One region of the Arthrobacter sp. PTI12 genome, then DNA from elsewhere that is predicted to be linked to it. Evidence: riboswitches for the same ligand, from Rfam matches in the RefSeq annotation. Region 1 holds a riboswitch; each other region holds the start of a gene.
The links. Region 1 has a riboswitch for S-adenosylmethionine ahead of metX (homoserine O-acetyltransferase MetX). Riboswitches for the same ligand answer to the same signal wherever they lie in the genome.
Positions count from the first base shown of each region.

Region 2: another riboswitch for S-adenosylmethionine. It lies ahead of AC1MBU_RS03520 (ABC transporter ATP-binding protein); the one in region 1 lies ahead of metX (homoserine O-acetyltransferase MetX).
Region 3: another riboswitch for S-adenosylmethionine. It lies ahead of AC1MBU_RS12370 (aminotransferase class V-fold PLP-dependent enzyme); the one in region 1 lies ahead of metX (homoserine O-acetyltransferase MetX).

Region 1 is NZ_CM155256.1:1,620,545-1,630,801, forward strand. Features, by position in the region: gene AC1MBU_RS07875 (IclR family transcriptional regulator) at 1-137, shown strand, start outside; gene hutU (urocanate hydratase) at 134-1,813, shown strand; gene AC1MBU_RS07885 (VOC family protein) at 1,836-2,213, opposite strand; gene AC1MBU_RS07890 (allantoate amidohydrolase) at 2,333-3,559, shown strand; gene AC1MBU_RS07895 (amidohydrolase family protein) at 3,556-5,013, shown strand; gene hutI (imidazolonepropionase) at 5,010-6,224, shown strand; gene AC1MBU_RS07905 (CPBP family intramembrane glutamic endopeptidase) at 6,345-7,133, shown strand; gene AC1MBU_RS07910 (VOC family protein) at 7,178-7,819, opposite strand; SAM riboswitch class IV at 8,155-8,285, shown strand; gene metX (homoserine O-acetyltransferase MetX) at 8,303-9,490, shown strand; gene AC1MBU_RS07920 (alpha/beta hydrolase) at 9,546-10,257, shown strand, end outside.
Region 2 is NZ_CM155256.1:707,724-717,980, reverse strand. Features, by position in the region: gene AC1MBU_RS03560 (aldo/keto reductase) at 1-318, opposite strand, end outside; gene AC1MBU_RS03555 (D-2-hydroxyacid dehydrogenase) at 456-1,502, shown strand; gene corA (magnesium/cobalt transporter CorA) at 1,528-2,544, opposite strand; gene AC1MBU_RS03545 (helix-turn-helix domain-containing protein) at 2,668-2,919, opposite strand; gene AC1MBU_RS03540 (DUF2975 domain-containing protein) at 2,919-3,410, opposite strand; gene AC1MBU_RS03535 (nucleoside/nucleotide kinase family protein) at 3,577-4,218, opposite strand; gene AC1MBU_RS03530 (ThuA domain-containing protein) at 4,278-4,946, shown strand; gene map (type I methionyl aminopeptidase) at 4,943-5,719, opposite strand; SAM riboswitch class I at 5,816-5,913, shown strand; gene AC1MBU_RS03520 (ABC transporter ATP-binding protein) at 5,919-6,743, shown strand; gene AC1MBU_RS03515 (aliphatic sulfonate ABC transporter substrate-binding protein) at 6,876-7,904, shown strand; gene AC1MBU_RS03510 (ABC transporter permease) at 7,904-8,818, shown strand; gene acs (acetate--CoA ligase) at 8,809-10,257, shown strand, end outside.
Region 3 is NZ_CM155256.1:2,581,100-2,591,356, forward strand. Features, by position in the region: gene AC1MBU_RS12345 (DoxX family protein) at 1-50, shown strand, start outside; gene aroA (3-phosphoshikimate 1-carboxyvinyltransferase) at 56-1,390, shown strand; gene rsgA (ribosome small subunit-dependent GTPase A) at 1,387-2,508, shown strand; gene AC1MBU_RS12360 (cold-shock protein) at 2,683-2,886, shown strand; gene hisN (histidinol-phosphatase) at 3,098-3,922, shown strand; SAM riboswitch class IV at 3,993-4,107, shown strand; gene AC1MBU_RS12370 (aminotransferase class V-fold PLP-dependent enzyme) at 4,203-5,501, shown strand; gene AC1MBU_RS12375 (class I SAM-dependent methyltransferase) at 5,594-6,352, shown strand; gene AC1MBU_RS12380 (hypothetical protein) at 6,349-6,513, opposite strand; gene AC1MBU_RS12385 (metal ABC transporter substrate-binding protein) at 6,666-7,577, shown strand; gene AC1MBU_RS12390 (metal ABC transporter ATP-binding protein) at 7,574-8,350, shown strand; gene AC1MBU_RS12395 (metal ABC transporter permease) at 8,351-9,229, shown strand; gene AC1MBU_RS12400 (metal-dependent transcriptional regulator) at 9,231-9,956, shown strand; gene AC1MBU_RS12405 (fluoride efflux transporter FluC) at 9,953-10,257, shown strand, end outside.

The DNA of each region.
Region 1 (10,257 bases):
ACGACGGCGCGCGCCGGATCGGGCGCCAGGTCGCCGGCGAAGCCACAGGTATTCTCACCGCCCGAACAGACACTGCCCCGCAGGAAACTGAAACCTCTCCCACGAACGAGTCCTCAACGTCAGGAGCACAATCATGACCTTCACCCAGCACGATCCGTCGCGCACCATCCGCGCACCGCGTGGCACCGAACTCACGGCGAAAAGCTGGCAGACAGAAGCACCCCTGCGGATGCTGATGAACAACCTCGACCCCGAGGTGGCCGAGCGGCCCGAAGACCTCGTTGTCTACGGCGGCACCGGCCGGGCGGCACGCAGCTGGGAGGCATACGACGCCATCGTGGCCACGCTGAAGGACCTGGAGGACGACGAAACCCTGCTGGTGCAGTCGGGCAAACCCGTGGGCGTCTTCCGCACCAATCCCTGGGCACCGCGGGTCCTCCTGGCCAACTCAAACCTGGTGGGAGACTGGGCCAACTGGCCCGAGTTCCGGCGGTTGGAGGCCGAGGGTCTCATGATGTACGGGCAGATGACCGCCGGGTCCTGGATCTACATCGGTACCCAGGGGATCCTGCAGGGAACCTATGAAACCTTCGCCGCCGTGGCTACGGCCAGATTCGGCGGGACTCTTGCGGGAACGCTCACACTCACCGCCGGCTGCGGCGGGATGGGCGGTGCCCAGCCGCTGGCCGTCACACTGAACGGCGGCGCGGTGCTGATTCTTGACGTCAGCGAGACCCGCCTGCGCCGGCGGGCCGCCAAGCGCTACCTCGACGTCGTTGCCGCTGACCTTGAAGACGGACTGAAGCAGGTCCTCGAAGCGAAACGCCAGAAGCGTGCGTTGTCTGTCGGCGTCGTCGGGAATGCTGCCGAAGTGCTGCCGGCGCTGCTGGAGCGCCAGCGGAACGGTGAGTTCACCATCGATATCGTCACCGACCAGACTTCCGCGCATGACCCGCTGAGCTACCTTCCCGAGGGCATCGGGATGGACGAGTGGGAGCGGGAAGCCTCAGGGGACCCGGATGGGTTCACCAAGAAGGCCCAAACCTCCATGGCCCGTCATGTCGAGGCAATGGTTGGGTTCCAGGACGCCGGAGCCACCGTCTTCGACTACGGCAACTCCATCCGCGATGAGGCACGCAAGGGCGGCTACGGGCGGGCGTTCGAATTCCCCGGCTTTGTACCGGCCTACGTTCGGCCGCTCTTCTGCGAGGGCCTCGGCCCGTTCCGCTGGGTCGCCCTATCCGGTGACCCCGCCGACATCGCCGTCACCGACGCCGCGCTCAAGGAACTGTTTCCGGAGAACGAACACCTGCACCGCTGGCTCGACGCCGCCGGTGAGCTCGTGGAGTTCGAAGGACTGCCTGCCCGGATCTGCTGGCTGGGTTACGGCGACCGCGCGAAAGCCGGCCTGCTCTTCAACCGGCTCGTCGCCGAGGGCAAGGTGTCCGCACCCATCGTGATCGGCCGGGACCACCTCGACTCGGGTTCGGTTGCCTCGCCCTACCGCGAGACCGAAGCCATGGCGGACGGCTCCGACGCCATTGCAGACTGGCCGCTGCTCAACGCCCTGCTCAACACTGCCTCCGGTGCCACCTGGGTCTCCATCCATCACGGCGGCGGAGTCGGTATCGGCCGTTCGATCCACGCCGGGCAGGTGTCCGTAGCGGATGGAACGGCGCTGGCAGCAGAGAAGCTCGAACGTCTCCTGACCAATGACCCGGGAACCGGCGTCATCCGCCACGTCGACGCCGGCTACGAGCGAGCCCGGGAGGTGGCCCATGAGCGTGGAGTCCGTGTGCCCATGGAGGGCTGACCCGGGGTTCGTGCCCGGAAGGTCAGGGGTTCTGCCAGAGGCCCATCACATTGCCCTCGGGGTCACGAAAGTAGGCGGCGAACCCCATGTCACCGACGGTCATCTTCTCGCCGACGGCGGACCCTCCGAGCGCTTCGACCTTCGCGATCGACTCCTCGATGTTCTCGACGTCAATCGTGATGATCGGACCGGAGAGCGGGCCGCCGTCGCGCTTGAACATGCCGCCGTTGATGTAGCCCGGCTCAGTGGGACCCTGTTCTCCGGCAGGTCCGGTGCCGGCGGCGGTGTAGTCGAACTCGGGCATTTGGGTCACGTCCCAGCCGAACGCCTCGCGGTAGAACTCCCGGGCGCGATCGCCATTGTCAAAAGGGATTTCGAAATGTACAACACGTCCTGCCACGATGAACTCCTCCAGATTGATCGGTTAGCGAGATGCTGGTGAGTCTAGGCCTGATCAATCAGTCTGCACAGGGGTACCTGTGGCACTGGGAAAACTCTGAAGAACCGGAAGGGAAACCGATGGACAGCGTAAGCAACCTGCTGGAATCAATCGAAGGTGTGGGGCGGGATACGGTCCGCGGCGGCTACTCCCGCCCTGTGTTCTCTCCGGCTGAACTGGACCTGCGGTCCTGGTTCGAGCAGGAGGCCCGTCGGCGCGGACTGGATATCGAAACTGACCGCAACGGCATCCTCTGGGCCTGGAGGGATGTCGATGGCGCTGACCGGAACGACGGCGGCACCCGGGACGGCGCGCTCGTCACCGGCAGCCACCTCGACTCGGTGCCCGGTGGAGGTGCATTTGACGGTCCGCTCGGCGTCGCCGCTGCCCTTGCTGCAGTGGACCTCCTGAAGGAACGCGGAGTCCAGCCGCAGCGGGCGCTCGCCGTCACAGTATTTCCCGAGGAGGAAGGCTCGCGCTTCGGTGTGGCGTGCCTTGGTTCGCGGCTGCTGACCGGTGCCATTGACCCGGATACAGCCCGGAATCTCAAGGATCCGGACGGCGTCACATTCGCCGAGGCCGCACGCGCCAACGGGCTGGATCCCGCACATCTGGGCAGGGACGAGGACGCGCTTCGCCGGATCGGTGACTTCGTGGAACTCCACGTCGAGCAGGGCCGCGGACTCATCGACCTCGACTCCGCCATCGCCGTGGGCACCTCGATCATCGGCCACGGCCGCTGGAAACTGACCATCAGCGGACAGGGCAACCATGCCGGGACCACCTTGATGGAGGACCGCGCGGACCCCATGGTGGCCGCAGCACAGGTCATCCTCGCCATCCGCAAGACCGCCGCCGCCACGCCCGAAGCCCGCGCCACTGTGGGCAGGCTGCAGCCGATCCCGGGCGGTACCAACGTAATCGCTTCCCGGGTGGAGCTGTGGATCGACATCCGGCATCCCGACGACGCCACCACGGCCTCGCTGGTGGAGTCGATCCACGGCCAGGCGCAGAAGGCTGCGGCGTTCGAAGGGTGCACCGCCGCGCTGACCCGGGAGTCCGTCAGCGGCACCGTGACCTTCGATGGAGAACTCCAACGGCAGCTGCAGCTCGCCATTCCGGGCGCTCCCGGCCTGCCTACCGGTGCCGGTCACGACGCAGGCATCCTCGCCGCCCACGCACCGTCAGCCATGCTGTACGTGCGGAATCCGACCGGCATCAGCCATTCCCCGGAGGAACATGTTGAAAACGACGACGCCGACTATGGCGCCGTTGCGCTCGCCGACGCCCTGGAGCGGCTGCTGTGAAATCACTCTGGTGCGAGCAGGCCTGGCTGGAACCGGGGGACATTGCGGCGGGCGTGCGGGCCGAGTTCGGTGACAACGGCGTTGTCCGCACCGTTAGCCGCGGTGCTGAACCGGAACCTGATGATCTGCGGCTGAACGGCGTGGTCTTCCCGGCTGCGGCAAATGCACACTCGCATGCATTTCACCGGGTGCTTCGCGGGCGAACCCATGCCGGCACGGGCACGTTCTGGACGTGGCGGAACGCGATGTACCAGGCGGCCGGTACCCTCACACCCGAGCTGTACGAGGAACTTGCGACCGCCGTCTACACCGAAATGGTCACGGCCGGCTGGACCAGCGTCGCCGAATTCCACTACGTGCACCACCGGCAGGACAGCACCGAGTACGGCAAGCAGCGTATCGGGCCGCCAGAAACCGCAGCGCCAACGCACGCAACACTAACGCAGGCAGCACCAACGCACGACGACGGCCCGCATGCCATGGAGCTGGCGCTTGCCCGCGCTGCGGTCACCGCCGGCATCAGGCTGACACTGCTGGACACCTGCTACCTCTCCGCCGGCTTCGGCGCGCCGGTGCTGCCCGAACAGGCACGCTTCACCGACGGCAGCGCGGACGCCTGGCTCAGCCGGTGGCACTCCCTGCACACCGCCATCACGGGCAGCTTCGACGCATCCCAGGTCTCTGTCGGTGCTGCCCTGCACTCCGTGCGCGCCGTGGATGAACCTGCGCTTGCATACATTGCACAACACCTTCCCGCAGACGTACCCCTGCACATTCACCTTTCCGAGCAGCCTGCCGAGAACCGTGACTGTCTCGAGGCGACCGGAACCACACCGACCGGGTTGCTGGCCAGGCATGATCTACTCTCGGAACGGTTGACGGTGGTTCACGCGACCCACCTGACCGCCCAGGACATGAATCTCCTCGGTCAGGCGCGGGTCACCGTAGCCATGTGTCCCACAACGGAGGCGGATCTCGCCGACGGCATCGGTCCGGCACGCGCTCTGCAGGATGCCGGCGCGGTGGTGAGTCTGGGGACGGACCAGCACGCCGTCGTCGACCCCTGGCTTGAAATGCGGGCGCTGGAACACGGCGAACGGCTGGCCAGCGGAGGGCGGGGGCGATTCTCACCTGCCGAGCTGGTGCGCGCGGCCGCCAGCGGCGGGGCGCGGGCACAGGGTCGGCCCGCAGCCGGTCTGGCACCGGGACAAGTCTGCGACCTGGTCGCACTTGATCCCGCAACCGCACGCACGGCCGGCTCTTCTCCGGCCCAGCTCGTGCTGACGGCGACAGCGCAGGATGTCACCGCCGTCGTCGTCGGTGGGGAAGTGGTGGCCCGGAACGGGCGCCATGTGCGGCTGGGGGGTCCGGGCACGCTGCTCGCCGCGGCGATTGCGCGGATGGACGAGGCAGCACCAACAACGAAGGCCACAACGGGGAAGGCACTCTCATGACGGGCGCTACAACGATCATCACCGGCATCGGCGAGCTCATGACGCAGGACGCCGAGCAGCGGGTTCTCAAGGACGCGGCGATCGTGCTCGAGGATGAGCGGATCGCCTGGCTCGGTCCGGCCGCAAACGCTCCTGCCGCTGATTCCCGGTACGACGCCGGTGGCCGCGCCTGCCTGCCCGGCTGGGTGGACAGCCATACCCACCTGGTGTTCGCCGGCGACCGAACCGCGGAATTCGAGGCACGCATGGCCGGGCAGTCCTATGCCGCGGGCGGGATCTCTGTGACGGTGGACGCCACGCGGCGCGCCTCGGATGAGGAACTCGGCTCGCTCGTGGCCCAGCGGGTGGCCGAAGCCGGAGCGAACGGAACCACCTACCTCGAAACCAAGACCGGCTACGGTCTCAACGTCGAGGAAGAAGCCCGCAGCGCACGGATCGCTGCCGCAACAGCGGACGAGGTGACCTTCCTCGGAGCACACCTCGTTCCGCAGGGGTGGAAAGCGGACGACTACGTTCAGACCGTCACCGGACCCATGCTCAGCGCCGTCCGGCCCTACGTGCAGTGGGCTGACGTATTTTGCGAAACGGGCGCGTTCACACCGGACCAGAGCCGTGAAGTGCTTCGCGCATGCCGGGACGCGGGTCTGGGACTTCGGGTGCACGGGAACCAGCTCGGCCCGGGGGAGGGCGTGCGGATCGCTGTGGAGGAGGCAGCGGCCAGCGTCGACCACGTGAACCATTTGGCGCTGTCGGACATCGAGGCCCTCGCAGGTTCCTGGTCCGGCTGGGAGGGTGATCCGGACAGCCGGGGCACGGTGGCAACCTGCCTGCCCGCGTGCGATCTGTCCACCCGCCAACCCCTCGCGCCCGCCCGGCAGCTGCTGGATGCCGGAGTACCCGTCGCGCTTGCCTCCAACTGCAATCCGGGGACGTCCTACACCTCGTCCATGGCGTTCTGCGTAGCTACGGCGGTGCTGCAGATGGGACTGACGGTTGCCGAAGCTGTCCGCGCGGCAACCTACGGCGGTGCGCTTGCCCTCCACCGCGAACAAACAACCGACGACGGCGGCCGGCTGGCCGTTGGGTCGCTCGCTGTCGGACACCGCGCGGACCTGCAACTGCTGGACGCACCGTCCGCAACCCACCTGGCTTACCGTCCGGGGATGCAGCTGACCCATGCGGTGTGGCGCGCCGGGCAGCGCCTCCGTTGAGTTTTTGTCGCCTAGTTGCTGTTTCACGACGCTCAGAACAGCAGATAGGCGACAAAAACCTCCCGGGGAACCGTTTTTGTACGCTTTGGCAAGCACCGAAGCGTACGGCACCATGAAGGCATGCCAACCGCCAAAACCAGCCAGCCGTCGTCGTTATCCCCGACCGCCCGCCGGAAGAGGATCAAAGCGGAAATCCTGATTATCCTTGGTCTGTCCCTCGGCCAGGCCGGGGTTTACGCGGTGGTGGAGTTGATCGACAAGCTGACCCGTGCGCCGCTGGCTGCGCAGACCACCAGGCTCAATCCGGTTCTGGACAACCGGCAGTACTTCGATCTCACCTACCAGCTGCTGGGAATCTTCTTTGCGCTGGTTCCCGTGGTGCTTGTGCTGTTCCTGCTCACCCAGCCGGGGAAGTCGGCCTTCCGCCGGATTGGCTTCACCTTCAGCAAACCGAAGGTCGACTTCGGTCTGGGAGTGGGGCTGGCCGCGGTGATCGGGGTGGGAACGCTCGGGGTGTACGCCGCGGGCCGGGCACTGGGGCTTACCACTGCGATCATCCCGACGGCGCTCGACACCTACTGGTGGACGCTGCCTGTGCTGGTGCTCTCGGCGATCCGTCACGCGGTGCTCGAAGAGGTCATTGTGGTGGGCTACCTCTTTGAGCGGCTCCGGGAACTGGGCTGGTCAGTCCCGGTGATTATTGTGACTTCGGCGCTCCTGCGAGGGAGCTATCACCTGTACCAGGGGATCGGCCCGTTCATCGGGAACGTGATCATGGGGCTGATCTTCGGCTACGCCTACACGCGCACCAAGCGGGTGATGCCCCTGGTGATAGCGCATGCGCTGCTGGACATTGCAGGCTTTGTCGGCTTCGCGCTCTTCGGCCCGGCTATCGGCATCGGAAGCTAACCCCCGGCCACGCGGCCTGGGGAACCAGCGTCCGAAAGAACCAATTAGATCCGGACCGCACCCTTCGGGGTTTCGAACGCTACCGACATGATGCCGGGCGTGCCGTTGGGGGCGATCCACTCGACGTCGACGTCGTCCAACGGGTGGGTGACGGGCGTTCCGAGCCACTCTGTGACGCGCTCTGCCGACCCGGCGATGGTGAGCGCGCTGAGGCGCACGGACGCGGTGCGCGCCTGGGATGGGTGGAGGGACTCCGTGCCTTCATCCCAGCGGATCATGTAGGGGACCTGAGGGTCAGCGATGAGGCCCTTGATGCCGATCTGCTGCCAGGTCAGCTCCTGCCCGTCCGGGAATTTGCGGTTACCGGGGACGGCGCTGCGGCCAAGGCGGTCCTCGAACGGGGCGAGGTCATCAACGGCTACGCACCAGCCCATCCAGCCGCCGCCGGCCTCGGACCGTGCCCGCACCGCCCGGCCAAATGGAGCCTTGTCCGAGGCTGGGTGGTCAAGGACCTCGACTACCTCGAGGTACTGGCCGTTGACCAACGGAAAAATCATGTTGCGGGTACCGAACCGCGGGTGGATTCCACCCTTGACGAATTCAACTCCGAGGGCGTCGGAAATCCGTTCCGCAGTAGCAGTCAGTCCGTCAGGTTCGCAGGCATAAGACACATGATCCAGGCGCATGGCCCCATTTTGGCACTTTGTGATGGAGGCCTCGACTAAGGGTTACCTAAGTCACACCGCGGGCGACAATGTTCCAAGCAAAACCCAAGGTCAGAGCCGGATAGTTGCTTCACACAGGAAGCCCGGTTCCGAGACCGCCGGAGTTTCCTGCCAGGGACGCCCACTGGGTGTCCCCCTTGAGTGGGGCCGACCGTTTTCCCATAGACGCCGAACGGCCCCACTCAAGCATCCTCTGCCGCACGCGCGCCTTTCACGGCTACTACGCCAGTCGGCTTCATTTCACGGCGAGTCACACAAGTTGCCCTCACCCGCGCTGGTCAGGTTTCCTAATACGAGGTAACGAGTGACAGTGCGGCAGGTTCCACCCGCCATCAGCCCCGGCTTGCTGTCCGGCAACCCTCCCTCGCGGCGGGGTGCCCCGGGTGAAGACCAGGCCCTGCATGCAGTGCAGGAGCAAGCGCGATTCAGTGAGGCGGCAGGGTTTTGACAGGCATCACCACAGCGGTTCCGCAGCCGGAAGCGGGGCTGGTTGACGGCGTCGTCGTGCAACGGTTCCGGATTGGCCCGTTGGCGCTGGAAACAGGCGGCCATTTGCCCGATGTCGTCCTCGCCTACGAGACCTGGGGCACGCTCAATGCCGATGCCTCCAATGCGGTGCTGATCGAGCACGCACTCACCGGCAGCTCACATGTAGCGCGGGGCGAGTCCTCCGAGGATGGCTGGTGGGACGGGTTGGTGGGTCCGGGCAGAACCATCGACACGAACCGCTACTTCGTGGTGTCCATCAATATGCTGGGCGGCTGTTACGGATCCACGGGGCCGGCGTCGCTTGATCCGGAGGGCAAGCCGTGGGGTTCGCGTTTCCCCTTCGTCACCATCCGCGATTCCGTGCGTGCCGAGGCACTGCTCGCAGACCTGCTGGGCATCTCCTCCTGGCACTCCGTGCTGGGTGGGTCAATGGGAGGCGCGAGGGCTCTTGAGTGGGCTGTCACCTATCCCGGGCGGGTGCAACGGTGCGCCGTCATCGCGTGCGGAGCAGCGAGCACCGCGGAGCAGATCGCCTTCGCGCAGGCCCAGGTGCAGGCCATTCGCCTCGACCCGCGGTTCACCGGCGGCGACTACTACGGAAGCGCCGGTCCCGAGGATGGGTTGGGCCTTGCCCGGCGCATCGCGCACATCACCTACCGTTCGGAGGCGGAACTCGTACACCGGTTCGGTCGGGCAGCGCAGGGTATGGAAGAGCCTTTTGGGTCGTCGGCGCCGGGCGGGCGCGGCCGCTACCAGGTGGAGAGCTACCTGGACCATCAGGCGGAAAAGCTGGTCCGGCGGTTTGACGCCAACAGCTACGTCATCCTCACTGAAGCGCTCATGAGCCACGACGTTGCCCGTGACCGGGGGAGCCTCAGCACTGCACTCGCAGCTGCCTCGGCAGAGTTCTTCGTCGCGGCGGTGGATTCGGATCGCCTCTACTGGCCTCGCCAGTCCGTTGAACTGGCGTCCGCATTGCCCGGGAACGTTGCCGTCCACACCATTGAATCTCCCATCGGCCACGATGCCTTCCTCACCGAGATTGCGCAGCTTGAGCCCGCGCTGGCAGCAGCGTTCTATAGCAACACCGACGACGGCGATGTCAAGGAGAGCGCCTCAGCGCTGCGGTTGCGCGCGGGCTGAGACGCAGCCTGCCGCAGCACGCCGCCGGCACAGTTCAACATGCCACTATGGAGCTATGACGAATTTTTCCTCGACTGACGGTTCTGCTGCGCCCTCCTCCGCCTCCTCCTCCGCCTCCGCCTCCGCCCCCGAGACCGGGCCGCCCGGGACCGGCCCGGCCTCGACCGCACCGACTGTCGTCTGGTCGAAGCCCGAAGACGAGCGCTCCGGCTCGCCGCTCCTGGTGCTGCTGCACGGACACATGGCCAACGAGGAAGACCTCATGGGTATCCTCGACTTCCTGCCCGACGAGTTCACCGTGGCATCCGTACGTGCACCGGTCGCCCTGGGAGCAGGTTTCACCTGGTTCCCGCTGATGCAGGACGCCGCCTATTCGGTCGACAAGGTCACCGCCGCCGTCCAGGACGTCATTGACTGGGTCGACTCCATCAAGCAGTCGCACTCGAGCGTCACCCTGCTCGGCTTCTCGATGGGCATGGCAGTGGCAAGCTCCATGCTGCGTGCCCGGCCCGCAGACTACGCGGCCGTCGTCGGGCTCTCAGGGTTTGTTGTGCCGACCGACGGCAGCACGTTCTTCAACGACAGCGCGCTTGTTGCGAAGCCAGTGCCGTTCTTCTGGGGCCGGGATCAGGAAGACCCGGTCATTCCCGCCGATCGAATCGAGTTCACCCACGGCTGGCTGAACCGCCACACCAAGCTCACCAAGGTGCTCTACGCGGGCATGTACCACAGCATCAACGCACAGGAACTGGGACATGTGCGGGAAT
Region 2 (10,257 bases), 910 kb from region 1:
GTCCCGGTCGAAGGAGCCGGTTTCGGGGTCCTGGTCCGCCTTGGTGACAACTGACCGGCCCTCGGCAGCGCCGCCGTTCGCCAGTGCCAGGCCCAGAACTGCCTCGCTTCGGCCCTTTGCGTAGTTGTTGGACGTGTCGACGAGTGCGTACGGGCCGTGCAGCATTGCCTGGGCGAGTTCGATGGCGGCCGCCTCCTCACGGTCCCCGGAGCTGGTTCCGGCACCGAGCGATGAGGTGCCGAGCGTGATGGGACTGGCCAGGAGACCGGTACCGCCCAGCGGCCGGGGATCGACGGGGTGGTGAATCTGCTGGGGCACAGTGTCTCCGTTTCGCGGGTCGAGATGTTTGGCTGGGACTCTGCTTAGGAACTTACCGCGAAGCCCGGGTTCCGGCGAAGAACCGTTGTCAGTGAGCTCCCCTATGCTTTTTCAAGAACCCCTTCGACTGGAGAACCGTGGCCGAGCTTCGCGTCTTTGTACCCACTCCCCTGCCCGAGCCCCTCTGCGAGCTGATCGAAGAGCTGGAGCCGCGCATCGAATTGGTGCGGGACCAGTCGCTGCTGCCTCCTCAGCTCTACGCGGGCGACCACCAGGGCGCCAGGGACTTCCGGCGGACGCCATCGCAACAGGCAAAATACGAACGCCTCATTGACAGCGCGGAGGCCCTGTACGGCGTACCGGGCCAATCGGGGCAGGAGTTGCGCCGCACTGCCCGTGCCAACCCGCACCTTCGGTGGGTCCACACCACGCCTGCAGGCGGCGGCAGTCAGGTGAAAGCGGCGCAGCTCACTCCGGATGAGCTGGAGCGCATCACATTCACCACTTCAGGCGGCGTGCACGCCGAACCGCTGGCCGAGTTCGCAGTGTTCGGCGTCCTTGCCGGCGCGCAGGGCGTGCCCCAGTTACTGGAGGATCAGCGCAACCGCGTCTGGGGAGCACGGCGCCCGGTGCCGCTGGTGGCAAACCAGCGTGTCGCCGTCGTCGGGCTGGGCGGAATCGGGCGCGCGGTGGCGCGCAAGCTGAGTGCGCTTGGAGCCGACGTCGTGGGTGTGCATCGGCGCGAGATTGAAGCGGAAGGTGTCTCGGGCATCGTCCCACCGGAACGCCTTGGCGCTCTTCTTCCGGACGTTGACGCCGTGGTGCTGTGCCTACCCGCTACCGAATCAACCCATCACATGCTCAGCCGGGACCTGCTCGAGCAGGTGAAGGAAGGCATCACCGTGGTCAACGTCGGCCGGGGTGCCACCGTGGACGAGGAAGCGCTCATCGGGGCGCTCAGGGACGGGCGGGTCGGTTTTGCCGCGCTCGACGTTTTCGAACAGGAGCCGCTGCCGGGTGACAGCCCGTTGTGGGAGCTTCCGAACGTCCTCGTAAGCCCCCACAATGCCGGCACATATGAGGAAGAGGAACGGAAAATCGCGGAGCTCTTCGCGGAGAACGCCCGGCGGCTGCTCGACGGCGAACCGCTCCTCAACGTTGTTGACACTGTGGAGTTCTATTGAGCGGGTGTCCCGGTGGGGCGGGGTTCTAGAGCCATTTCTTGCGTTTGAACGTCAGATACAGGCCGACGCCCATCAGCAGCATCAGCGCAAGCGCGAAGGGGTAGCCCAGCGGCCAGTCCAGCTCCGGCATGAATTCGAAGTTCATCCCGTAGACGGTGCCCACCAGGGTGGGCGCGAAGAGGATTGCAGCCCAGGACGAAATGGCCTTGACCTCTTCGCTCTGCGCCAGGCTCGCTTCCGAGAGGTGCCGCATTTCCTCGTTCTGCCGCTGCGTCACGAGGGTCGCATGGACCGAGAGGGCGTTCTGGAGCAGGATCCGGAAGGAGTCGATCCGCTCGATGATGCGCAGCACGTGGTCCTGCACATCCCGCAGGCGGGGCTGCAGTTCCGAATCCATGTCCTCCTTTTCGGCGTCAGCCAGGAGCGCATCGAGCATTGGCCGCAGCGGGTGAGTGGCGCGCTGAAAGCCGATCACTTCGCGGGAGAGGTCATAGATGCGGCGTGCTACGTCAGGAGCGGAGCTGAAGAGCTCGTCCTCGATTTCGTCGATGTCATTCTCGAGCCCCGCGACAACGGGCGCGTACTGGTCAACGACCTCGTCAAGGATTGCGTAGAGCACTGCCTGGGGTCCGAGTGCGAGCAGTTCGGGCCGCGCTTCCAGACGCCGCCGGACCTTCGCGAGGTCGGGTGATTCGGCCTGGCGGATTGTGACAATGAAGTCCGGGCCTACGAAGACGTGCAGTTCCCCGAACTCCACCATTTCCTCGGCATCGAGATACCTGGCCGGCCGGAGGACCGCGAAGAGGGTTTCCCCGTAGCGCTCGAGCTTGGAACGCTGATGGCCGTGCAGCGCATCCTCGACGGCGAGTTCGTGAAGCGCAAACTCATCCGCCACCCGCTGGATTTCAGCATCATCCGGCCGGTACAACCCGATCCAGGCCATTCCGCCGTGATCACGCTTGAGTTCAAACGTCTGGTCCAGATTCTCCGGGTTAGCGGTCCGTTGGCCGTCCACATACACGCCGTTGTCAACGATGGCCACCGTGCCGTCCTCACTCTTGTCTGCTGCGCTCCGCCGCATTCCGTCCGTCGGAAACGGGCTTAGGCGAGTTTCTCACAGCATCGGCGGCCGCTGCGGTACCGCGCCCGAATCTCGGGTGCGCGGTCAGCGCCTGCTGTTGCCGCCGTCGTCGTCGTTGCTTTCCACAGTGCCTCCCAGCTCCCAGCGCAGCAGGTCTCCGGGCTGGCAGTCCAGAATCTCGCAGATTGCCTCCAGGGTGGTGAAGCGGACGGCTTTGGCGCGGCCGTTCTTCAGGACAGCCAGGTTGGCCGGGGTGATGCCAATACGTTCGGCCAGCACACCCACGGGCATCTTGCGCCTGGCCAGCATCACGTCGATGTCCACGATGATGGGCATCAGATGACCTCGTCGAGTTCGCTGCGCAGGTGTTTCGCTTCGGCGTCACGGGCTACGGCTTGGGCGAGCAACACCCGCAGCACCAGCACGATCAGCGCAACACCGCCGATCAACAATGAGGCACCGCAGATGAGCAGGATGACCCCCGGAGCAATTTCCCCCGGAGCCAGGAGAACCGCGAGACCGAACACCAGGACCGACGCAGCGGCGATGGCCCCGAAGATGATGTCGACATACCGGAATGCTCCATCGGAGAAGACCGTGCCGCTGCGGACCATGGTGAGCAACTTCCACAAGCAGACGGCGCTCACTTGAACCGTCAGGATGCCGAAGACGACGATCGCGTTGAACGTGATGCGCAGCCCAGTGGGCACGCCCGACTGCTCAAGATCAGCGGAGATCAGCGGGACCATCCAGAGCTGGATGAACAACGAGCCCGCAATGACCATCGCGATGACGACCTGCAATGCGAGGACGGCCAACTTTCCCATCGGGATTCTCCTTCGATTGATTAACAAGGAGAATATATCGAGAAACGATAGGTGGTCAAGCGTGGAGCAGCCTTGAGGCAGCAAAGGTGCCGGAGATGCGCAGGAACGTGGTGACGTCCCCACGATCCTGCGCATCCCCGGCACCTTTGCGTTCGAACCCGACCGGCTACTCGACCCGAATCACCAGATCCGCCCGGTTCTTCGTCGCCTCGATCAACCGCGCGTTCGGTTCATCCACCCGCTCTACCCACTCCGCCGCCGCAGCCGGACTCTTTCCGAACAGGATGTGCCGCTGGATCAGCCGGTCCAGCCGCAGGTTCTCATCCTGCTCGCAGTACCAGACCTCAGTGCACTGAGCCTGGGCCTGCCGCCAGCCCGGGCGATCGAGCAGCAGGTAATTGCCCTCCGTGAGAATGGTGCGCACCGACGGATACACAGGGATCACGCCGGCAATGGGCTGCTCGATGGTGCGCTCGAAACCTGGGGCATACACTACAGAATCCCGCCGTCCACGAAGCCGCTTCAACAGAGCAGCATAGCCATGCTCGTCGAACGTCTCGGGTGCGCCCTTGCGTTCCAGAAGACCCAGGCGCGCCAGCTCCTGATCGGACAGATGGAACCCGTCCAAAGGAACATGGGCGAAGCGCTGCTGATCCGGGTCGGGTTTGTTCTGGTTCAGTGAAGCCATCAACTGCTCCGCCAAGGTTGTCTTGCCGACTCCCGGCGCGCCGACAATCCCAACAACCACGACGCCGGCCTCACGCGCCGATATGCGCTCTATTCGATCAACAAGTTCCGACAGCGTCACCGTGCCATCCTGACATGTGACCCGGGTCGAGAACGCCGTTTATGGGCAGAATGGGTCCCATGACAACGGCACTCATCCTCAGCGGCACCGGCCGGTACGCGGACCCCTGGCACCCGTTCGCGGAAACTTCCGCGGCCATCGCGGACCTGCTCCGCGGTCACGGACTCACCGTAGAAACAGCCGACGACGTCGACACCACCCTCGGTAGCTTCCGTGACTCTGCTGCCTGGCCGGATCTGCTGGTGGTGAATGTCGGCCTCCCGCGGGACGGCGGCACTTCCCCCGGTACAGATGCCGCCCGTGATGGCCTGGACGCCTGGGAAGCCGGCGGCCGTCCGCTGCTCGCCCTGCACTCGAGCGCCACGAGTTTTGTCGATTCCGAGTCCTGGGAAGCGGCGCTCGGCGGACGCTGGGTACGCGACGTGTCCATGCACCCGGAGTACGGCGCGGCAACCATCCTGCTCGAGGGCTCCTTCCCCGTCGGTATTCCCGACTTCACTCTCGCCGACGAACGCTACAGCTGGCTGCGCACCTCACCGGACGTCGTCGTTCACGCCCGCCACGAACACGAGGGGCACTTGCACCCACTGGTGTGGTCGCTGGAGCGACAGGTTGAAACTGGACCGGCACGAAGCTTCTATGACGCGCTCGGGCACGACGCGGCGTCGTACTCCTCACCGGAACACCACGAACTGATGAAGCGCGCGGTGGACTGGCTGCTTGGCTAGGTCTCTTGTCGCAGGGTCAGGATCTCCGCGCCATCGTCGGTGATCGCGATGGTGTGCTCACTGTGCGCGGTCCGGCAGCCCGTAGCGCTGCGGAGTGTCCACCCGTCGGCGTCGACTGCCAGTTCAGCGGTATCCGCCATGACCCATGGCTCCAGCGCCAGCAAAAGCCCCGGGCGCAGCACGTATCCCCTGCCGGGCCGTCCGGTGTTTGCCACGTGGGGATCCTGGTGCATTGTCGACCCGACGCCGTGACCGCCGAATTCCGTGTTGATCGGATATCCCGCGGCGCTGAGGACTGAACCAATGGCAGCGGAGATGTCGCCGATGCGCGCGCCTGGTCTGGCTGCGGCAATCCCGGCAGTCAATGCACGTTCGGTGGCATCAATCATCGCGACGCTCTCCGCCGGCTTTGACTCGCCAACGATGAAGCTGATGGCGGAGTCTGCGACGATTCCGCGCTGGGAGACGGCGAGGTCCAGGGAGAGCAGGTCGCCGTCGGCAAGCGAGTAGTCATGCGGCAGACCGTGGAGCACGGCATCGTTGACGGACGTGCAGATATAGGCGCCGAACGGGCCGCGCCCAAACGGCGGCTCGTAGTCGACGTAGCAGGACACCCCGCCTGCCTCAGCGATCATCTCTTTGGTCCACTGGTTGATCTCCAGCAGGTTTGTCCCGACCGTGCTGCGGCTCTTCACCGTCTGCAGAATGTTGGCGACCAGCGCACCCGCTTCCTTTGCCCTGGCCAACTCGCTCGCGTTCAGAATTTCAATCATGTAGATGACCCTCTCACGCTGCCGATGTCCGGCTGAAGCGTTCCTTTGTTACGACACATATTGCGCCGGACCCTTGCAAAAGCGTTTAGTGGAATTCCACCATCCCGAGCGGCCGAGAGACCTGGATCGTTGACGCCGCAGCAACCCTTACCTGCTTGCAGGAGAACGGGTGCTACTGCCAGGAGCGATGGAGTTATACATGAGCACCGTTCTTCGAGCGCACCGTACCCAGGCCATTTCCACTGATGGCAACCAGACACTGCCGCTGACTTTCTCTTCGTTGACCCGAAGTTTCGGGAGCGGAAGCGAGCAGCACGTGGTGCTTCGCGACGTGACCCTGGACGTTGAAGCAGGCGAGGTTCTCGCCATTGTGGGCGCCAGCGGTTGCGGGAAATCAACCCTCCTGCGAGCCGCGGCAGGACTGGACGCTCCCACCAGCGGTGCGGTACTCATCGACAGCACAGCAGTGGACGGGATCGATCCCCGCTGCGCCGTCGCGTTCCAGGAACCCCGACTCCTCCCCTGGCTCTCGCTGCGCGAGAACATTGCTATCGGCCTGCCCAGGGAAACCAGTTCCGCCGCGGGCAAGGCGAAGGTGGAGGAGCTTTTGGGCCTCGTGGAACTCGACGGGTTCGCCGGCCACCGGCCCCGCGAAGTGTCCGGAGGCATGGCACAGCGGGCATCGCTGGCACGTGCACTGGCACGCAACCCGGGCGTCCTGCTCCTCGACGAACCCTTCGGCGCACTCGATGCCCTGACGCGGCTGAAGATGCAGGACCTCCTGCTGCGTATCCACCAAACCACCCCGACCACGGTCCTGCTGGTCACCCATGATGTTGACGAAGCGCTGCAGCTCGCCGACCGGGTGATCGTTCTCGCGAAGGAGCCTGACGTCCAGGGTGCAACCATCAGCCGCGTGCTGGAGGTTCCGGGCGACCGTCCGCGCGACCGCGGCTCAGCCGAACTTGCCGCGCTACGCAGTTCGCTGCTGAGCAGCCTCGGCGTCGACAGCCACCAGCACTAACCGCGCGCCTGCGGCCAGTTCGCAGCGCCGTATCCCAGCGCGTGCGGCGCCCACCGTGCCGCCATGTTGCGCCGACACCCCCAAGAACAAGCCCCCTACACCCGTCCCACGCACTCTCCGAAAAGGATCACCATGAAGAGCACCGCACGTTTTCAGTTCGCCGCCACCGCCGCAATCGCCGCCCTCGCCCTTAGCGGCTGCGTTGCCGGGGAAAACGCCGACGGCTCAGTCGGCGAAGCCGCAGCCGCGACCGGCGGAGAACTCACGGTGGACTTCGCCACCTACAACCCGCTGAGCCTCATCATCAAGGACCAGGGCTGGCTCGAGGCCGAGTTGGAAGATGAGGGCGTAACGGTCAAATGGGTCCAGTCCGCCGGTTCGAATAAGGCCAACGAACTGCTCCGCTCCGGCGAGGCCGACGTCGCCTCGACGGCCGGTTCGGCAGCGCTGATGGCACGCGCCAACGGCTCCCCCATCAAGACCATCGACATCTACTCCCAGCCCGAATGGTCCGCACTGGTGACAACGGCGGAAACCGGTATCGAATCGGCGGAAGACCTTCGCGGCAAGTCCATCGCCGCCACCAAGGGCACCGACCCCTACTTCTTCCTGCTCCAGTCACTGGCCGAGCACAACGTTGATCCGAGCGAAGTGACAATCCAGAACATCCAGCACGCCGATGGCTGGGCCGCCCTCAACACCGGCTCGGTGGACGCCTGGTCCGGCCTCGACCCGATCATGGCCGCAGCCGAAGAAGACGGCGCCGAGCTGTTCTACCGCAACGTGGACTTCAACACCTACGGCTTCCTCAATGCCACCGAGTCCTTCCTGGAGGAAAGCCCTGAGCTCGCCCAGGCCGTGGTCAACGCCTATGAGAAGGCACGCCAGTGGGCTCAGGAGAACCCGGAGGAAACCGCAGCGATCCTCGCTGAGGTTGCGGGCATTGAAGAATCCGTGGCCACCAAGGTCATCACCGAACGGTCCAACCTCGACGTCAACGGCACCCCCGGTCGGGCCCAGCTGGACGTGCTCGAGGTAGTCGGCCCGATGTTCGTCGAATCCGGTGACGTCGCAAGCCAGGAAAACATTGACGAAGCCCTCTCCACCCTTCTTGATGACACCTACGCAACCAACGCCGACCCGTCCGCCATTGGAGAGTAATGAGCAACCCTTACCTCACCGGTAACAGCATCGTGCCCGGCGGCGTCGGCACCGGCCCTGCTTCGGTTCTCTCGCCGAAGGGGACGAACTCCCCGAACGGGACAAATCAAAACGACGACGACGGCAGGCAGGGCAATGCCCTCACCCGCCGCAAGCCGCGAGGCAAGGCAGTCGCCAAGCTCGGACTGGGACTGATTGTGCCGCTGGCGCTGTTGGCGGCCTGGCAACTGGCCGCCGTCGTCGGTTTGATCAGTCCGGTCACCTTGCCGGCGCCAACCGCTGTCTTTGACGCCGCCGTCGATCTGATCCAGCGCGGGGAACTTCGCATCCACATTGCAATTTCGACCCAACGCGTGGTCATCGGCTTTCTGATCGGCGCGATCGCCGGTCTCGTGGTCGGAGCGTTTGTCGGCCTGTCCCGATGGGTGGACACCCTGTTCTCGCCGACCATCGGCGCCATCCGCGCCGTGCCGTCACTGGCGTGGGTTCCCCTGTTGATGCTCTGGGTGGGGATCGGCGAGGATTCGAAAGTCATTCTCATCTCCATCGGCGCTTTCTTCCCGGTGTTCACCACTGTTGCCATGGCGTTGCAGCACGTGGACAAGAACCTGGTCGAGGCAGGAAGGGCGTTCGGCCTGAACGATCTGAGGCTGTTCACTACGGTGCAGCTGCCCGCCGTTGTCCCCTCGGTCATCTCGGGGCTGCGGCTGGCGCTCGCGCAGGCATGGTTGTTCCTCGTCGCGGCTGAGCTCCTGGCGTCCTCGATGGGGCTGGGCTTCCTGCTGACCGATTCCCAGAACAACGGACGGGTCGACCGGCTGCTCCTGGCAATCGTGCTGCTGGCAATCCTCGGCAAGCTCACGGACGCGATCCTGGGTGTCTTCGAGAAGTGGGCTATCCGGAAATGGGCGTAACTGCCGTAGATTCCCTTGTTCACGGGGGCTTCACCAACGAGGAAGAGCGGATCGCCTTCTGGGAGGAACAGGCGCGGCGGCTGCACTGGTCCTCCGACTGGCATACGGCCCACACATTCGATCCGGCACGGCAGGGACCGGACGGCGAGCTGTCGGTGCCGCGCATTGAGTGGTTCGCCGGCGGCACCCTGAATGCCGCCTACAACTGCGTGGACCGGCACGTCGCTGCAGGCCTGGGCGACAAGCCTGCCCTGTTCTTCGAGGGCGAGTCGGGAGACCGCCGCACGGTCACCTACTCCGAGCTTCAGGACGAGGTGTGCCGGGCGGCCAACGCCCTGACTACCCTGGGGATCGGCAAGGGCGACCGCGTGGTCATCTACCTTCCCGTGCTGGTGGAGACCGTCGTCGTGACCCTGGCGTGCGCGCGTATCGGCGCCGTTCACTCGCTCGTCTTCGGTGGCTTTTCCGCCGAGGCGCTGCGCTTCCGGGTCGAGGACACCGGCGCCAAACTGCTGGTGACCACCGATGGGCAGTACCGGCGCGGCACCGCGGTGCCGGTGAAGGACAACGCCGATACCGCCGTCGTCGGGAAGAACGCCATTGAACACGTGCTGGTGATCCGGCGGACGGGCAGCAAGGTCGCGTGGACCGAAGGCCGCGACGTGTGGTGGCACGACGTTGTTGGCGCCGCCTCCCCGGTACACGAGCCGCAGGCGTTCGACGCCGAGACGCCGCTGTTCATCATGTACACCTCCGGCACCACGGGGAAGCCCAAGGGCCTGGTGCACACCACGGGCGGCTACCTGACGCAGGCGTCGTGGAGTTACGAGTTTCTCTTCAGTGACCCGGATCCCGCGGGCCGCGTGAACGACGTCCACTGGTGCACCGCCGACCTCGCGTGGGTCACGGCACACACCTACGAGATCTACGGTCCACTCTCCAACGGTGCCACTCAGGTGATCTTCGAGGGCACACCGAACACCCCGCATCCCGGGCGGCACTTCGAGATCATCGAACGCTACGGCGTCACCAGCTATTACACGGCGCCCACGCTGATCCGTTCGCTGATGGGCTGGTTTCCCGACGGCGTTCCGTCCTCCTATGACCGCTCTTCCATCAAAGTCCTGGGCACGGTCGGCGAGGCAACCAATCCCGAGGCGTGGCGCTGGTTCCGGGAGAAAATCGGCTCCGGTACCGCTCCCGTTGTGGACACGTGGTGGCAGTCGGAAACCGGCGCGACAGTGCTCAGTCCCCGCCCCACTGATGATTCCTTCAAACCCGGCTGCGCCTCACGCGCCCTGCCCGGTGTGAGCACGCGCATCGTGAACGACGACGGCGAGCCAGTCAGTCCCGGAGAGCAGGGGCTGATCGTGGTGGACCGGCATGGCCCGGCGATGGCCCGCACAGTGTGGGGAAATCCGCAGCGTTATCTCGATTCC
Region 3 (10,257 bases), 960 kb from region 1:
AGGCGGAGAAAGCTGTACGCAAGACCGCTTCGGAAGTCACGGGCAGCTAAGGAGTATGAGCGCGCTGTCCGCCGCACCGTCCGCCACATCCTTTTGGCCGGCACCGCACGCAGCCGGTCCCGTTGATGCAACAGTGGAGGTCCCGGCGTCGAAGTCACTGACCAACCGGTACCTTATTCTCGCTGCGCTTGCGGACGGCCCGAGCAGGCTGCGCGCACCGTTACACTCGCGGGATTCCCTGTTGATGGTGGAAGCCCTTCGGTCGCTGGGTGCCACGGTGGAGGAGCTCGACGGCGACGGCACGTATGGCCCTGACTTGCTCGTTACGCCCATTCCGCCCGACGCGTCCGGGGATATGAGCGTGGACTGCGGGCTGGCCGGCACGGTCATGCGCTTTGTTCCTCCGCTAGCGGCGCTTCGTGCGGGGCGCACCTCGTTTGACGGTGACCCTCACGCCCGCAAACGCCCGATGGGCGCGGTCATCAGTGCTCTCCGCGAACTTGGAGTACAGCTCGAGAACGACGGCGGCTCCCTGCCCTTCACGGTCGCAGGAACCGGAGCGGTAGAGGGCGGCACGCTGGTGATAGACGCGAGCGCCTCGTCCCAGTTTGTCTCTGCGCTGCTGCTCGTTGGCGCCCGCTTCACGGAGGGCCTCAACCTGCAGCATGTAGGCAAGCCGGTGCCGAGCCTTGACCACATCGCCATGACGGTTGCAGTGCTGCGGGAGGCCGGCGTCGTCGTCGACGATTCCATTCCGAACTCGTGGCGGGTGGAGCCGGGAACCATCAGCGCGTTCGATGTGCGCATCGAGCCTGACCTCTCCAATGCCGGTCCGTTCCTCGCCGCTGCCCTCGCTACCGGCGGCACCGTGCGTGTGCCGCACTGGCCTTCGGACACCACTCAGGTCGGAGCGAAGTGGCTGACCATACTCCCCCTGCTGGGCGCCGAGGTTGAGCTGACCGATGACTCCACTCTGGTGGTCCGCGGCACCGGGACGATCACCGGCGCCGAGTTGGCCGACACCAGCGAGCTGGCGCCAACCGTCGCTGCGCTGTGCTCGCTCGCGCGGACACCGTCGGCATTGTCGGGCATTGGACACCTGCGCGGGCACGAGACTGACCGGCTCGCCGCCCTCGTCGCGGAGATTACCCGCCTTGGCGGTGATGTCGAGGAGACCGTTGACGGCCTGGTCATACGCCCGGCTCCGCTGCACGGCGGTCCTTTCCACACCTACGAGGATCATCGGATGGCCACGGCCGGCGCCATCCTGGGGCTCGCAGTGGACGGCGTGGAGATTGAGAACATTGCGACCACCGGCAAGACCATGCCCCAGTTCCCCGAGCTGTGGAAGGCACTCGCTGCCACCGCTGGTCCGAGCGGCTCTCGGTGACATCCGCCGGGTCGCGCCGCGGGACCGCTTCCTGGGATGAATCCGATGTTCGGATCCGGCCGAACAAGAAGGGTTCCCGGCCACGCACGAAGGACCGTCCGGCTCATGAAGATGCGGTGACCGGACGAATCATCACGGTGGACCGCGGACGCTATACCGCGGTTGTGGATGAGGACACCAACGCAGAGCGGGTTGTCATTGCCGCCCGGGCACGGGAACTCAGGCGGTCCCCCGTCGTCGCCGGAGATCTGGTGGCGCTGGTGGGAGATGTGAGCGGTGAACCGGACACTCTCGCCCGCCTGGTCCGGATCCAGGAAAGACGCACGCTGCTTCGCCGCAGCGCGGATGACACCGATCCCGTGGAACGCGCTGTGGTTGCCAACGCCGACCAGCTGGTGATCGTGGTTGCGGCCGCGAATCCGGAGCCGCGCACGGGGTTCATCGACCGCGCGCTGGTGGCCGCCTACGACGCCGGTATTCAGCCCCTCCTCTGTGTCACCAAAGCAGACCTGAAGGATCCGTCGGATCTGCTGGCGAATTACGAACATCTTGACCTGCTCATCATCACCAGCCAGACTGCGTCCACACCGGACGCAGTGGAAACCACATCCGCTACCGGCGCCTCAGCGCTCCTCGCGCCCGGCGCCGTCGAGCAGTTGAAGGAGCTTTTGGACGGCAAAGTGAGCGTACTGCTCGGTCACTCCGGCGTGGGCAAGTCGACGCTGGTGAACGCGCTCACCGGAGCCAATCGGGCGACGGGCGGAGTGAACGCGGTCACCGGGCGGGGGCGCCATACCTCCTCATCGGCTTATGCCCTCAAAGCTGCAGACTCAGCACCCGGTACGTGGATTATCGACACTCCGGGCATTCGTTCCTTCGGCCTTGCCCATGTCGAGGCCGACCGCATCCTCGCCGCCTTCCCGGATCTTGCACCCGGCACCGAGGACTGCGAGCGGGGCTGCCGCCACGATGCCGCCGCCGTCAACTGCGGACTGGACGGCTGGGTCGCGTCGGGCGCTGCCGGCGAATCCGGTCCGGTGCGCCTGTCTTCGCTGCGCCGGCTTCTCGGGGCGGGCATCGAACCTTCCAAGGGTGCCAAGGAGCTGGGGATGCAGTGAGTGATGTGACTACGGCGCCGATTGCCTGCTAGACTGAACGAAGTTGTTGTGTTGCGCACGAATGTTAAGCCTTGATTTCTCTCCGGAGTTCGAAAGCTTTTTTTGCAGGCGAAATGAACACCGCGACAGGAACCCCGAAGTACGGGGGGATCCTCACACTCAAGGAATAAAAAAATGGCAACAGGTACAGTCAAGTGGTTCAACGCTGAAAAGGGCTTTGGATTCATCGCTCCTGACGACGGCGGCGCTGACGTTTTCGCTCACTTCTCCGCAATCAACTCCGGCGGCTTCCGCTCGCTTGAGGAGAACCAGAAGGTCAGCTTCGAGACCACCCAGGGCCCCAAGGGCCCCCAGGCTGAGAACATCTCCGTTCTCTAAGTCTCCGTTCTCTAAGTTTCAGCGCTTCAAGATCTAGCGCTTCAAGAAAGGGGACATCGGCTTCGGCCGGTGTCCCCTTTCTTGCGTTTAACAGCACACCGTTCAATGACACCCGTTCCTGTGCGTGCGTGAACCGATCGTAGCCCAGCGCTGAGCGCGTCCGCATCGGGACCTCCCGCATCTGTGCACCCTGACCATATAGGTTGAAAGTATGAACCTCCAGAGCTACAACGATGACCTCCGCCTTGCCCATGTAATGGCCGACTCCGTAGACGACCAGACCATGTCCCGGTTCAAGGCGCTGGATCTGGCGGTCGAAACCAAGCCGGACTTCACCCCGGTCACGGATGCGGACAAATCGGCGGAAGAGGCTATCCGCGGGCAACTCTCGCGTGCGCGTCCGCGCGATGCCGTACTCGGTGAGGAGTACGGCAGCAGCGGCGCCGGCTCGCGGCGCTGGATCATCGATCCTATTGACGGAACCAAGAACTTCGTCCGGGGCGTACCGGTATGGGCTACCCTCATTGCATTGGTGGACGAGGGCCGGCCTGTCGTCGGTGTTGTGAGCGCCCCCGCGCTCGGAAAGCGTTGGTGGGCTGCAACGGGCACCGGTGCGTTCATGGGTAAGTCTCTCGCGGCAGCCAGCCGGCTCCGGGTTTCGAGCGTATCCCGGCTGGAAGACGCCTCGCTCTCCTACTCGAACCTGTCCGGCTGGAAAGAGCGCGGCAACTTTGACGAATTCGTATCGCTCACCGAATCCGTGTGGCGTACACGCGCCTACGGTGACTTCTGGTCCTACTGCCTTGTCGCCGAAGGCGCTGTGGACATCGCCTGCGAACCTGAGCTGAACCTGTATGACATGGCCGCGCTGGTACCCATCGTCACGGAAGCCGGCGGTCGCTTCACGTCACTCGAAGGCTCCGACGGACCCTTCGGAGGCAACGCGCTGGCAACCAACAGCACACTTCACAATGATGTCCTGAAGCGACTGAACCCCTCGCTGGACGATCTGCTTCAGGAAGGTACCGGCGTCTGACGTGGTCGCTTAACACCAACACGTAACACAAGGACCGGATATTCCCGGCCTGCTTTAGTCTGGATTCCTAGGTCACGAGTGCCAGCGTTAAACCCCGGTTTGCTGGCCGGCAACCCTCCTTCCGCGGCGGGGTGCCCCGGGTGACGACCTGGCCGGGCCAGAACGTGGTTCGGCAAGCGCGGGGCCTGGTGAAGCAGGTCCCCTGAACCTACGTGGGGTACCTCCTGTGAGCAACGCACTTCTTGAGAACGAACTCTCCGCTGCACCGCTGGCGTCCGTGATGGGCGCTGAGCTGCAGGCGCCGCTGGTGGACGGCACTGCCGTCCGTTACGTCAACCTGGACTATGCCGCTTCAACGCCGGCGCTGCAGCAGGTCAATGACTATGTGCAGAGCGTGCTTCCCTACTATGCGAGTGTGCACCGGGGCGCCGGGTACGCATCGCAAATCTCCACCTCGCTCTACGAGAATGCACGAAGGACTGTGCGGAACTTCGTCGGCGGCCGGGAAGATGATGCGGTCATCTTCACCCGCAACACCACCGATTCGCTGAACCTCCTGGCTGGATGCCTGCCGGAGGACGGTGAGGTCCTCTACCTCGACGTGGAACACCATGCCAATCTGCTGCCCTGGCTGCAGCTTCCCCATCGCGGGCTGGTCGCCGCGGGAACCATCGAGGAAACGCTCGCCGCTGTGGAAGAGGAATTGGCATCCGGAGGAATCAGCCTGCTTGCTGTAACCGGTGCGTCGAATGTCACCGGAGAAGTTCTGCCCATCGGCCGGTTCGCAGCGGCGGCTCATGCGCACGGCGCGCGGATCGTCGTCGACGCGGCTCAGCTCGCTCCCCACCGGCGGCTGGATCTGCTCCGCGACGGTATCGACTACGCGGCCTTCTCGGGCCACAAACTGTATGCGCCTTTCGGCGCGGGCGTCCTGGTCGGTAGAGGCGACTGGCTCGATTCCGGAAGGCCCCACCTCGCCGGAGGCGGCGCAGTGAAGACTGTGAAAGTGGACTCGGTGTCCTGGGCAACCGGTTCCGCGCGCCATGAGGGCGGGTCACCGAATGTGCTCGGTGCAGCCGCGCTGGCGAAGGCAACAGAGGCCATCGCTGGGTTGGATGAACCGGCCTGGCTTGCGCATGAATCAGAGCTGCGGGATGCCCTCGTGGAAGGGCTCTCCAACCTTCCCGGCATAGCAGTTCACCGCATCTTCGCTGACAGCACCGATGCGATCGGCGTAGTGAACTTCTCTGTCCACGGTTACGACGCCGGGCTGGTCGCCGCATATCTGTCCGCAGAACACGGGGTTGGACTGCGGGACGGGAAGTTTTGCGCTCATCCGCTGCTGAAGCGGCTGGGCCTGCCGTCAGGTTCGCTACGGGCGAGTTTCGGGCTCGGATCACGGCAGGACGACGTCGACAGGCTGTTGACCGGTTTGCGCTCGCTTCTTCGGGATGGACTGGGGACTGACTATGCGGTCGACGCCGGGCGCTGGGTGCCCGCGGTCGAGACCCGCCCTTTCCCTGACTGGGCTCCGCCCACGCCGGGAACTGCCGGCGCCGCGCCCTGCACAACCGACTGAGCGCTGCGACCGCACTTCCTCGGCGCGACGCCGCCTTCAACCGGGTGCTTTAATTGACGGGTTCCGTACCCGTCATGCGAGGAGTTCCCAACATGGGTGTTGGAGGTCCGCGCCTCGCCGAACACCGCCGTCGTGAATTGGCGCGGGGCTACCTGCAGGAAAGTGACCGCTACGAGCGCGTGCGTCCGGGCTACCCCCAAGACAGCGTGGACTGGCTCATACCCGCCGGAGCGTTGCGCGCAGCAGACGTTGGCGCCGGCACCGGCAAGTTCACCCGGGAGCTCATCCGCCGCTGCCCGGAGGTGACAGCTGTTGACCCATCCCTGGACATGCTTGCAGTCCTCGGACAACAACTCCCGCGCGTAGCCAGAGTGCAGGGAACTGCCGAGGCATCGGGACTCGCAACGGCGAGCGCTGATGTACTCACAATTGCCCAGGCCTGGCACTGGTGTGATCCTGCTGCGGCAAGCCAGGAGGCCGCACGTGTGTTGGCACCGGGGGGAAGATTCGCGCTCGTCTGGAATCAGCTGGACGTCAGCGTTGCCTGGGTACACCGGCTCTCCCGCATCATGCATGCCGGAGACGTTTTCCGGCCGAGCTACCGCCCTATGCTTGGTCCGCGCTTTTCGGAGCCGGAGTCTAGGGTCATTCCATGGACGCAGGTTCTTCCGGTCTCGGACATCGTGGAACTTGCGCGCTCCCGCACCTACTACCAGAACGCATCAGCCGGTGTGCGCACCAAGGTGGAAAACAATCTGTCGTGGTACCTGCACGATCACTTGGGGCACCAGCCGGACGCAGTCCTCGAGCTGCCGTACCTTACCTACTGCTGGCGGGCCGGCCGGCTTTAGCCCTCAGCGTCCGTCCCGTTCGTTTCCGGCCCGGAATCTGCACCCTCAGCCGGGTCCTGTGAGTGAGTGCCTGTGTCGGCGGGATTCTGAGCGCGATCCCCCTCTGCCGGCTGTTCAGAGTGCTCGCGCGGCACTTCCTCGTGTTGTGGTTCTTCGCTCATAACCCGACCTCCTTATAGTGGTCCCGCCGTGCCCTGCCGGCAACATACCGTTAGGCCCACCATGCCCTGTCGATTGCTCTCCTGTCGAGTGCCGTGGCTCCGGCTGCACAGGAGCAGTGGCGGCAGCAGCGTGATCGGGCTATATTTTCGGTATGCCGAAACTTCGGATTCAGGTACTCCTCATCCTGACAACGTTGGTGCTTGCAGGCTGTGGCACCCCACTTGTGGAGCGGACCAGTTCACACAAGGACCCGCGGCCTGTTGTACTGACCACCTTTTCCGTTCTCGCGGACCTCACACGCTCGGTGGCAGGTGAGCATATCCGGGTTGAATCGATCACCAAGATCGGAACCGAAATCCACGGCTACGACCCCACTCCCTCAGACCTCGTCAAGGCGCAGGACGCGGATCTCGTCCTTGACAACGGCCTGGGCCTGGAGCGCTGGTTCGAACGTTTCGTCCTGTCCATCGATGCGCCGCATGTGGTGCTTTCCGAAGGCGTGGAACCCGTTGACATCCGTTCCGGCGATTACCAGGGACTGCCCAACCCCCATGCCTGGATGTCCCCGAAGGCGGCGCAAACGTACGTAGACAACATTGTTACGGCACTGTCAGAGCTTGATCCCGCACATTCCGGAGACTACCAAGCCAACGGCGCCGGCTTGAAGCGGGAACTCCAGGGCATGCTGACCGCTCTGCAGAATGCGTTCAGCACTGGTGAGGCAACGCCGGCTCTGGTCACGTGTGAGGGGGCGTTCTCCTACCTCGCGCGGGACGCCGGAATCAAAGAAGCCTTCATCTGGCCTGTCAATTCCGACACCGAGGGAACCCCCCGGCAGATCAGCGACGTCATCTCCTTTGTTCAGGAGCACAACGTGCCCACAGTCTTCTGCGAGTCCACCGTCAATCCGTCCGCGCAGCAGCAGGTTGCACGAAGCACCGGCGCTGAATTGGCCGGTCCGCTCTATGTGGACTCGCTGTCGGAGGAGAACGGGCCGGTCCCCACGTTCCTCGACCTGCTCCAACACGACATCGACCTCATCATTGCAGGACTGACCCGATGACTCTGACAGCCAGCGAACAGCCGGCCATCGCCGTCGAAGGTTTGGGCGTCAACTACGGAGACGTGACTGCGCTCCACAGCGTGAGCTTCACCATCAACCGCGCCCAGATCTGCGGACTGATCGGGGTGAACGGCTCAGGAAAATCGACCCTCTTCAAGTGCCTCCTGGGGTTGGTGACGGCGCAACAGGGAACGCTCTCGCTCTTCGGCCGAACGTCCACGGCAGCCCGTAAAGGCAAGCTCGTCGCCTATGTTCCGCAGGCCGAGGACGTGGACTGGGACTTCCCTGTCTCCGTCGCCGATGTCGTCATGATGGGGCGGTACGCTCACATGGGTCCCCTGCGGCATCCCTCACGGACTGATCGCGCCGCGGTGGCCGAGGCACTGGAGCGGGTCGGGTTGACAGAGCTTCGCCACCGCCAGATCGGGGAACTCTCGGGCGGGCAGAAGAAGCGCGCCTTTGTTGCCCGCGGAATCGCCCAGGACGCCCGGCTCCTCCTCCTCGATGAACCATTCGCAGGCGTGGACAAGGGCAGCGAGGCCACCCTTGTGGAGCTCCTCCGCGAACTGAAGAATGAAGGCCGGACGGTGCTGGTGTCCACCCACGACCTCGCCGGCCTGCCCCGACTGTGCGACCGCGCAATCCTCCTGCACCAACGGATCCTTGCCGAAGGAACCCCCGAGGATGTGCTCACCCATGCCAACCTCGCGCGCGCGTTCGGGCCTGCAGGCACTCTTGACCCTGCGGTGGCGCCTACCCGGGCGGGAGCCTAGATGGATCCCATCGCGTTCCTCCTCGAACCGCTGCAATACGGGTTCCTGACCCGCGCCCTGCTGGTGACGCTGGCGGCTGCCGTAGTCGCCTCGGTTCTATCCTGCTGGCTCATCCTGATGGGCTGGTCCCTGATGGGTGATGCCGTTTCCCATGCGGTGCTGCCCGGGGTCGCGCTCGCCTACATCGTCGGTATTCCGTTCTCGATCGGCGCCTTCATTTTCGGTGCCGGTGCCGTTGCGCTGATCGGCGCTGTGAAGTCGACCACCAGGCTGAAGTCCGACACCGTGATCGGTGTGGTGTTCACCGCTCTTTTCGCCGTGGGACTGGCCATCATTTCGCGAACGCCCTCGCAAGTGGACCTTATGCACATCCTCTTCGGCAACGTTCTCGGGGTCACGGACGGTGAGCTGTGGCAGGTTCTGATCCTTGGTGCGTTGACCCTGGTGATCGTGCTGGTCAAGCGGCGGGATCTCACGCTGCTCGCCTTCGACCGCACGCATGCACACGTCATCGGGCTCAACACCAAGGCGCTGGCTGCGCTCCTGTTGGGATTGCTCGCCCTCAGCGTGGTGGTGGGGCTGCAGGCTGTCGGTATCATCCTCGTCGTGGCCATGCTGATCACGCCTGGCGCCACTGCTTTCTTGCTGACACGCAGTTTTGACCGGATGCTGATACTCGCTGTTCTGATCACTGCGACCGCCGCGGTCTCCGGCATCTACGCGAGCTACTACTTCGACATCTCAACCGGAGCCGCAGTTGTGCTTGCGCAGGCACTCGCGTTTTCAGTTGCCTACATCGCGGCGCCCCGGACTGGCCTCATCGCACAACTGAGACAGCGACGCCGGCGGGCCGGTTCACCGGCAAGGCAGGCTGTCTGACATGGCGTCGAAAGTGAGCACACCCGGCAGCGAATCCTCAAGTGTCCAAGACTATGTGAAGACCATCTACGCGCTCTCTGAGTGGCATGATGAGCCCGTGACATCATCGCGGCTCGCCGCCCGGCTGTCGGTTGCCAACTCGTCGGTCTCCGAAATGATCCGGAAGCTGGCCGAGCTCGGGCTGGTGAACCACACACCGTACCGGCCCGTCGAACTCACTGCTGACGGTCGCCGCCTGGCCCTGGCCATGGTTCGGCGGCACCGGCTGATCGAGACGTTCCTGGTACGCGATCTCGATTACCGCTGGGATGAAGTCCATGATGAGGCTGAACTGCTGGAGCATACTGTCTCCGATACCTTCATCGACCGGCTCGACGCCCGGTTGGGCTTCCCTTCCGTTGACCCGCACGGTGATCCGATTCCGACGGCTGCGGGGGCGATCACGCTTCCCGACGCATTACCCTTGGACAGCTTCGACGATGGCCACTCCGGACGGGTTACCCGGATCAGCGATGAGGACCCACAGCTCTTGAGGTTCCTGGCGGCCGAAGACATCGGTATTGGTTCTCCGGTGGAAGTGCTGGGCAGGACTCCCTTCGGCGGTCCGCTTCAGGCGCGCGTCGGCACCGGGACCGGTGCGCGGGACTTCAGCTTCGGTAAGGAACTCACCGGGGCCATCTGGGTCGAGTCAGTGGGCCGACACGCCGGCTGTAGCTTGGTGCCATGACCGCTCAACCGGATGCCCTTCCTGCACCTCTCGGCTGGAAGGTATGGACCGCCGTCGCCATGGGAGGCTTCGCAGGAACCGAGGCACGATATCTGCTCGGCCTGCTCTTTCCCGAGCCGCCCGGCGCATTCCCCTGGACCACGCTCGCGATCAATGCGGGTGGAAGTTTCCTGCTTGGCTGGCTGACCGAGCGCTGGGCAGGAACCCGCGGGCCGCGGGAGTTGCGGGCGGGGTTGGGGCCGGGCCTCCTTGGGTCATTCACAACCTTCTCCGCGGTTTCGCTTGCCGCGGTGATCGAGCC